DNA from 2 places in the Bradyrhizobium sp. JR4.1 genome. Region 1 is predicted to be linked to the other one. Evidence: predicted binding sites of a transcription regulator. Region 1 holds the regulator's gene; the other holds the start of a gene.
The links. Region 1 encodes LexA, which represses DNA repair genes until DNA is damaged. Its sites were predicted from a motif close to TGTTCNNNNTGTGTTCNG; they were not measured.

Region 2: ABIB90_RS01625 (DNA recombination protein RmuC) is a predicted target of LexA. The motif match lies at 3,354-3,371, and genes of this name have one in related genera.

What each region holds. Positions count from the first base shown of each region.
Region 1 covers NZ_JBEPRY010000003.1:10,472-14,619, reverse strand. The annotation lists gene ABIB90_RS08535 (alpha-hydroxy acid oxidase) at 1-137, shown strand, start outside; gene ABIB90_RS08530 (HAD family hydrolase) at 146-778, shown strand; gene ABIB90_RS08525 (hypothetical protein) at 947-1,138, shown strand; gene ABIB90_RS08520 (molybdopterin molybdotransferase MoeA) at 1,397-2,608, shown strand; gene lexA (transcriptional repressor LexA) at 2,785-3,486, shown strand; gene ABIB90_RS08510 (hypothetical protein) at 3,939-4,148, shown strand, end outside.
Region 2 covers NZ_JBEPRY010000001.1:313,947-318,094, reverse strand. The annotation lists gene ABIB90_RS01640 (hypothetical protein) at 1-123, shown strand, start outside; gene ABIB90_RS01635 (AmpG family muropeptide MFS transporter) at 254-1,618, opposite strand; gene ABIB90_RS01630 (GIY-YIG nuclease family protein) at 1,732-2,034, opposite strand; gene ABIB90_RS01625 (DNA recombination protein RmuC) at 2,123-3,322, opposite strand; gene def (peptide deformylase) at 3,494-4,018, shown strand.

The DNA of each region.
Region 1 (4,148 bases):
TGCGCTGCCTCGGCCTCTTGGGTGCGACGTCGTTCGCCGAGCTCGACAAATCCTGCCTGCACCAGGCGACCGCAACCAACGCGCCGAGTGTGTTCAGCGCGTTTCCGCTGTTCGACCACGAGCCATATCGATACTGAGTGAAAGGATGCAGGTGACATCGCTCTCTCCCGGCAGCGCGGATGCGCTCCTGTTCGATCTCGGCCGCGTGGTGCTCGATATCGATTTCTCCAAGGCAATCGCCTGCTGGGCGGGACATGCCGGCTGCAAGCCCGAAGCCATCGTCGCGCGCTATGTGCGGGACAGCGAAGCCTATCGGTTGCACGAGATGGGGAAGATCAGCGATGAGGATTATTTCGCCTCATTGCGAGCCTCGCTCGGAATCGGCATTTCGGACGCGCAGTTCCTGGAAGGCTGGAACGCGATCTTCGCCGGCGAAATGCCTGACATCGCCGAGCTGCTACCGCGGGCAGCGAAGCAGATGCCGCTCTACGCTTTCTCCAACACCAACCGGCCGCACGTGGACCATTTCTCGAGGGAATATGCCGACCTTCTCGGCCATTTCCGCGAGCTGTATTTGTCGTCCAGCATCGGCTTGCGCAAACCGGATGCGGAGGCCTTCGACCACGTCGTTGCGGCGATCGGCGTGCCCGCCGGGCGCATCGTGTTCTTCGATGATCTTGCTGAAAACATCGAGGGAGCGCGGGCGCGCGGCTTGACGGCGGTGCATGTGACCTCGCCGCGTGACGTCGGGAACGCATTGAAGGCATTGGGCATTTGACGAGGAGTCGGTGTCGCGAAACCCACGGCGGCACCGCCCCACGGGACCAATTTTGAGAAATTGAGGAACCCGATCACTTTGTGCATTTTTGTACAGAGTTCCGGGAACGGAATACCGCCTTCCGGACTCTTAGAGTCCGTTGGGACTTCTACGGACGGATGCATCATCGTGCTGGGCAAAACCTACCTCACCAAGCAGGCCTCTCTTCTTCTTGAATTCGCCAGGACAACTTCAGATTCGGACCTTTCCGCCAAGCTTGTGAGCAAGGCCGCCGACCTGAAATCCCAGGCCGATCCGCTGCCCGACAAAGACCAGGGAGCCAAGGCGCCCGACGTAACTCCCGGGCAGGCAGGGAGCTGATCGATGCAGGCCAGGGCGCTCGTCGTTCTCGCCTTGCCGTGATTTTCCTTGCCGTGATTTTCGTCGCTTCCATGACCACTCTCCTGCCGATTTGTCAGGTTCTTCGGATCATGCCGCGACGCGCTTGATCCTGCCTTCCGGAACAATGTGAAGCGGCGGGATGACTGTGCCCGCTCAGCCGTTTTTGCCTCTGCGCCCGCGCTCGGCTAGAAGACGTGCGGAACATTCGCCCGAACGTGCCGAGCAGGAGTTTTCGCCGTGGCCTTGATGCCGGTTTCCGACGCGCTTGCCGCGGTGCTGGCGGGTGCAGAGCCGCTGCCGGAAGAAATGATCTCCCTCGACGAGGCCTACCATCGCGTGCTCGCGCGTGACGTCGCGGCGCGGCGCACGCAGCCGCCGCAGGCGATGTCGGCGATGGACGGCTACGCGGTGCGCGCGGCCGATGCCGCGACGATCGATTCGGAGCTGACCGTCATCGGCGAAGTCGCGGCGGGCCGACCGTTCGCCGGGACGATCGGCGCCGGCGAGGCCGTACGGATCTTCACCGGCGCGGTCGTTCCCGGTGGCGCGGACGCCGTCGTGATCCAGGAGGACACGGTCGCCGCCGGCCAGCGGATCACGATCAAGGAAGCCGCGATCGCCGGACGGCACATCCGCCCCGCCGGCGTCGATTTCCGCGAGGGCGACGTGCTCCTGCGCAAGGGAAGTCGTCTCACCGAGCGCGACCTCGCGCTCGCCGCCGGAATGAATTATCCGCACCTTGCCGTTTTCAGGCGTCCGAAGGTCGCGATTCTCGCCACCGGCGACGAGCTGGTGATGCCGGGCACCACGCCCGGCCACGGCCAGATCGTCTATTCCAACGGTTACGCCCTGCACGCGCTCGCCCGCAGCGAGGGCGCCGAGACCATCGACCTCGGTATTGCCGCCGACACGCTGGAGGCGACCACCGCGGGCATCCGCCGCGCCCGTGAGAGCGGCGCCGACATCCTGATCACGACCGGCGGCGCATCAGTCGGCGACCACGATCTGGTCCAGCAGGCACTGAGGGACGAAGGCATCGCGATGGCGTTCTGGAAGATCGCGATGCGGCCAGGCAAGCCGATGATGCATGGGCGCCTCGGCGCAATGGGTGTGATCGGCCTGCCGGGCAATCCCGTATCGTCCTACGTGTGCGCTTTCCTGTTCATGGTGCCGCTGATTCGCGCCCTGTCGGGCCGTTCAGTGATTCACCATCGCCGCGAACGCGCCGTGCTCGGCCGCGGCGTCGGCGCCAACGACCAGCGCGAGGACTATCTGCGCGCGCATCTGGAGGAGCGTGACGATGGCACACGCGTCGTTCTTCCCGTCAACCATCAGGACTCTTCGCTGCTTGCGAATCTCGCTGCAGCACAGGTACTTCTCGTGCGCGCACCATTCGCGCCGAAGGCCGAAGCCGGCACAGCTTGCGAAGTGTTGCGGCTCCCCGTCTGAGCACCCCCGCAACGCGCGTTCCGCGGAGTTTGCTCTGTTCACGGTAAATTAAGCAGTTGCGGAACATGTATCGAACATATAGTGTCCGTTCATGATTTGTTTCGAGCATGTAGCGGCTTATTGCCGAATTCTGCGTCTCGGAATCGGACGACATCAACCGGGGGACTTTGGTCGAGATGTTAACGCGCAAACAATACGAGCTTCTGCGGTTCATCAGTGAACGTCTGAAGGAAAGCGGCGTGCCGCCCTCCTTCGACGAGATGAAGGATGCGCTCGATCTGCGCTCGAAGTCGGGCATCCATCGCCTGATCACGGCGCTCGAGGAGCGTGGCTTCATCCGACGCCTGCCCAACCGCGCCCGTGCGATTGAAGTCATCAAGCTGCCGGAGCTCCAGGCAGCCGCCGGCAGCCGCCGCGGCTTCACCCCGAGCGTCATCGAGGGCAATCTCGGCAAGGTGCGTGCGGGCTCCAGCCTGCCCGCGGACGAGGGCGAACGCCCCGTGGCGGTACCGGTGATGGGCCGCATCGCGGCCGGCACGCCGATCGAGGCGTTGCAGACACGCAGCCACACCATCAGCGTACCGCCCGACATGCTCGGCTCGGGCGAACATTACGCGCTGGAAGTGCGCGGTGATTCCATGGTTGATGCCGGCATCCTTGACGGCGACATGGCGCTGATTCAGCGCAACGAGAGCGCCGATACCGGCGACATCGTGGTGGCGCTGATCGACGACGAGGAAGCGACGCTGAAGCGCTTCCGCCGTCGCGGCGCCTCGATCGCGCTCGAGCCCGCCAACGCTGCATATGAGGTCCGCATCCTGCCGCCCAATCGGGTGAAGATTCAGGGCAAGCTGATCGGGCTTTACCGGAAGTACTGATACCGGACGTACTTGATACCTGGAGAAGTTGGCGCCTCGCGCGCTTCCGATCGGCATCGCCGGTCAGAGATTGGAGCGGATCATCGTCCGCTCCGGCTGGATAGTCTTTCTGGTTCTGCACAGACTATCCGGCCCCTCCTCCGGCGCTGGCTCCTCGCGACGCCCACGAAGCAGCACCGAAACAGCACCGCTTCGCGGCTCGGGTGTGCGAGGAAACAGCGACCAGCGATCGAGGTCGTTGCACCAGCCGGCAAGATTCGCGCATGCGCCTCCCGAATGCATCGCAACTCGCTTTGTTCCTATTGAATTCGGGAAAGATAATGTGATCGCGGCTTGCGGAAACCAGCCGCAGATTTGCCCACAACCGAGCAGAGCTTTCGTGCTTCAACTCTGATAGAGGCCTGCGCCTCGATAAGAGACGCGGGTTGCTATCCCAGCATGAGGAGCACCCGATGTGTGACTACAGCCTGCATGCCGTCGCGTCGCGCCCCGCCGAAGTCGGCGAGACGATCGTCTCGACAAATTTCCGCGGCACCTCGACGCGCGGCTTCGCCTCCGCAGCCGATCCGTCTGTTGCCGTCTGCCTGCTGCCGGGAACGGAGCTCGCCTTCGCAGACGACGTCCGCTACGACAATCGCTGGATCTGGACGCGGACCATCAAT
Region 2 (4,148 bases), on a different contig from region 1:
CAGCTGAAGACGTTCGCCGGCAAGGAGATCTCGGTCAAGGTCGACGAGATCGCCTGCGCCAGCGATCCCGGCCAAATGAGCGAGGCCGTGATCACGAAGTGGAGCCTGATCAAGAAGCAGTAGCGGGGTGGGCGCGCTACCCTCTCCGTTCGTCATTGCGAGGAGCTCTTGCGACGAAGCAATCCAGATCGTGTCCGCGGCGGCAGTCTGGATTGCTTCGCTTCGCTCGCAATGACGAGGAGAGAGGGCAGTGTCAAACCCTCACCGGCCCCAGTGCATCAAAATGCCCGCGCTTCTGCAGCCAGGCCAGCAGCACCAGGCTCGGGATCGCCACCAGCATGCAGATCACGAAGAACAGCGGCCAGCCGGTGGTATCAGCCACGAAGCCGGCGCCTGACGAGAGATAGGTCCGCCCCACCGCGGCAAGCGCGGTGAGCAGCGCATACTGCGTCGCCGTGTGCAGCGGGTTCTGGCAGAGCGCCGAGAGATAGGCGACGAAGATCACCGTGCCGATGGCGCTGGTGAAGTTCTCACAAGTGATGGCGAAGGCGAGCGCCCATTGGCTGGTGCCGACGAAGGCGAGCCAGGAGAAGGAGAGGTTCGCGAGCGCCTGCACCACGCCGCCGATCCAGAGGCTGCTCGCGAGCGAATAGCGCCGGGCGACGAAGCCGCCGGCAAAGCCGCCGATCAGCGTCGCAGCGAGGCCCACACCTTTCACGATCGCGGCATAGTCGTTGCGGGAGAAGCCGAGGTCGATCACGAACGGCGCGGTCATCGTGCCGGAGAAGGCGTCGGTGAACTTGAACAGCACGACGAAGGCGAGTGCCGCAAGCGCGTCCTTGCGCGTCAGGAATTCCGAGAAGGCGCCGATCGCGGCGTGCAGCACGCGCGCGAACGCGGTTTGCGTCTGCGTCGCGGCTTCCGCCCGCACCGACTGCTCGGGTTCGGTCGCGATCAGCGCCGTGATCGTCCCGATCAGCACCATCGCCGCCATCACCACATAACCCCACATCCAGGCGGACGTGCGGGTGATGCCGGTGCTCTCGAAGCCCGACACAATGAACAGCGCGCCGGCGGTCGAGACCAGCATGCCGATGCGATAGGCCGCGACATAGGATGCCATGCCGGCGGCCTGCTCGCTTTCCGGCAGGCTCTCGACGCGGAAGGCATCGACCACGATGTCCTGCGTCGACGAGGCCGTCGCCACCAGCAATGCGCCGAGCGCGACATAGAACGGCGAGCGCGCGGGATCGGTCAGCGCCAGCAGCAGGATCGCGACGATCAGCAGCAATTGCGAGAACAGCAGCCAGCCGCGGCGCCGCCCGAACGCGCGCGTGAACAGCGGCACATGCATCGCATCGACCAGCGGCGCCCACAGGAATTTCAGCGTGTAGGGCGTGCCGACCAGCGCAAACAGCCCGATGGTCTTGAGATCGACGCCGGATTCCCGCATCCACACCAGCAGCGTCGAGCCCGACAACGCCAGCGGCAGCCCGGACGAGAAGCCGAGGAACAGCACGATCAGCACCCGCGGTTGCAGGTAAACGGCAAGGCTGTCACGCCAGGAGGTGGGGGTCGTATCGGGCGTGGCGGGGGAGGTCGCGTCGGGTGCGGTCATGGGTGGGTGTTAGCAGATTCTGGCCGCCACAAGTGAGGTGTCGCTCCTGCCGGCCAAAGAGGAGGTGTCGTCGCCCGGCTTGACCCGGCGACCCAGTATTCCAGAGGCCGGCATTATGGGGGGCCAGCAATCCCCGAATAGAGATCGTTCCAATCCGGATTGTCTTTCTCGATCAACGCGATCTTCCAATCGCGCTTCCACTTCTTCAGCCGCTTCTCCCGTTCGATCGCATTCTCGGGGTCGTCGAACTGCTCGAAGTAAACGAGCTTCACGACATCGTAGTCTTTCGTGAAGCTCTCGATCAGTTTCAACTTGTGCTCTGCCACCCGGCGGATGAGATCGTTCGTTACGCCAATATAAAGCGTGCCACCCATCTTGCTGGCGAGAATGTAGACGTAGTAGCAGCGAGCGCCCATCTGCCGCCTCTGGGATACTGGGTCGGCCGGTCAAGCCGGGCGACGACAGCGAGATTGAGGCGGCAGGTTACCGCATCTCAGCGTAGAATCACTCCCCAGCCTGGAGCTTCCTCGGGAACAGTTCGGCAGCGCCGGTGGCCACGAGATGCGGGGCTTCGGGCGCATCGGTCTTGCTGAAATCGAGCTCTTCGATGCGCCCGGCGCGCTTCTCGATCTTGTCGGCGGAGATCAGGATCTGGCGGACGTCTTCGTTGGCGTCGGCAAAGTGTTTCTGCAATTTCAGCACGCGCTCGCGCAGGCGGCCGAGATCGTCGCCGAGCTTGATCACCTCGGTCTGGATCTGGTCGGCGGCATCGCGCATGCGCGCGTCCTTCATGATCTGCTGCATCACCTGGATCGCGAGCATCAAGAGCGACGGCGACACCAGCACGACGCGGGCGCGATACGCCTTCTGGATCACGTCGTCGAAACCGTCGTGAATTTCGGCGTAGACCGATTCCGACGGCACGAACATCAGCGCCATTTCCTGGGTCTCGCCGGCGACGAGATATTTTTCGGCGATGTCGCTGACGTGCTTCATCACGTCGCCGCGCAGCCGCTGCGTGGCGATCCGCTTTTCCTCATCGGTGCGCGCATCATGCAGCGCGGTCATCGCTTCCAGCGGAAATTTCGCGTCGATGCAGAGCGGCCGCTGGTCGGGCAGGAACACGACGCAGTCCGGACGCTTGCCGGTCGAGAGCGTGAACTGGAACTCGTAGGCGCCCTTCGGCAGACCGTCCTGGACGATCGCCTCCATTCGCGCCTGACCGAAGGCGCCGCGCGACTGCTTGTTGGCGAGCACGTCGCGCAGGGTCGTCACCTGCGTGGTGAGGTCGGTGAGGTTCTTGTGCGCGCTGTCGATGATGCCGAGCCGCTCGTGCAGCGCGCGCAGGCTCTCCATGGTGTTGCGGGTGGTGTGCTCCATGGATTGACCGACCCGGTGGGTCACCGAATCCAGCCGCTCGTTGACCGCGCGTGCCATGTCTGCCTGGCGGCCGGCCAGCGTCTGGGTCATGGCATCGACCCGCCCCGAAGCCTCGCTCTGGGCATGCAGCATCTGGCTGATGCGCTCCTCGAGTTCGTCGGCGCGGATCGCGTTGGCCATCGCGAGTTCCGCGCCGCGCCGCCCCGAGCGTGCAATCACCACGGCGATGACCGCCAGCAGGATGAGGACCAGCGCGCCGAAGCCGATCAGCGCGTCCACCGTGCGCACCGGCCAGTCGCCAGCCGTGAAAATGATCTCGTTCATGCCTGCCCTTCTAGCCGATTCGCACTGTGGCACGAACGAATAGCGAACATTTCGAGGTAATGCCCTGCTAATTTTGGTGGTTAACGAAACCTGAAGTTTTATGGTTAGGGGAGGGTTAACGGGGTTCCTGGCCGCATTGACCGCGTCCGGCGCCCGGCTTAAATCGCGGCCATGGCCCTCAGAGAAATCATCATCCTGCCCGACAAGCAGCTGCGTCTGGTCTCCAAGCCGATCGAGAAGGTCACGCCGGAGATCCGCAAGCTTGCCGACGACATGTTCGAGACCATGTACGACGCGCCCGGCATCGGGCTCGCGGCGATCCAGATCGCGCAGCCGTTGCGGCTGATCACCATGGACCTCGCCAAGCCCGACCAGGACGGCGAGACCAAGCCCGAGCCGCGCGTCTTCATCAATCCGGAAATCATCGCCTCCTCCGAGGACCTGTCGGTCTACGAGGAAGGCTGCCTGTCGATCCCCGAATATTACGAGGAGGTCGAGCGTCCCGCGAAGGTGCGGGTGCGCTACATCGATCTGGACGGCAAGGTGCATGAGGAGGACGCCGAAGGCCTCTACGCCACCTGCATCCAGCACGAGATCGACCATCTCAATGGCGTGCTGTTCGTCGACTATCTGTCAAAGCTCAAGCGCGACCGCGTGCTGAAGAAATTCGAGAAAGCCGCCAAGCGCGGCGAGTGAGTAAGGTTTAGTGCTGCCTCACACTCCCCTGCGCTCCCTCCCCCCTTGTGGGGGAGGGCGGGGGAGAGGGATAGCCCAGACGGAAGTCTCTCCGTCATCTGAATCAGGTGCGTGCCGCGAAACCTCAAAC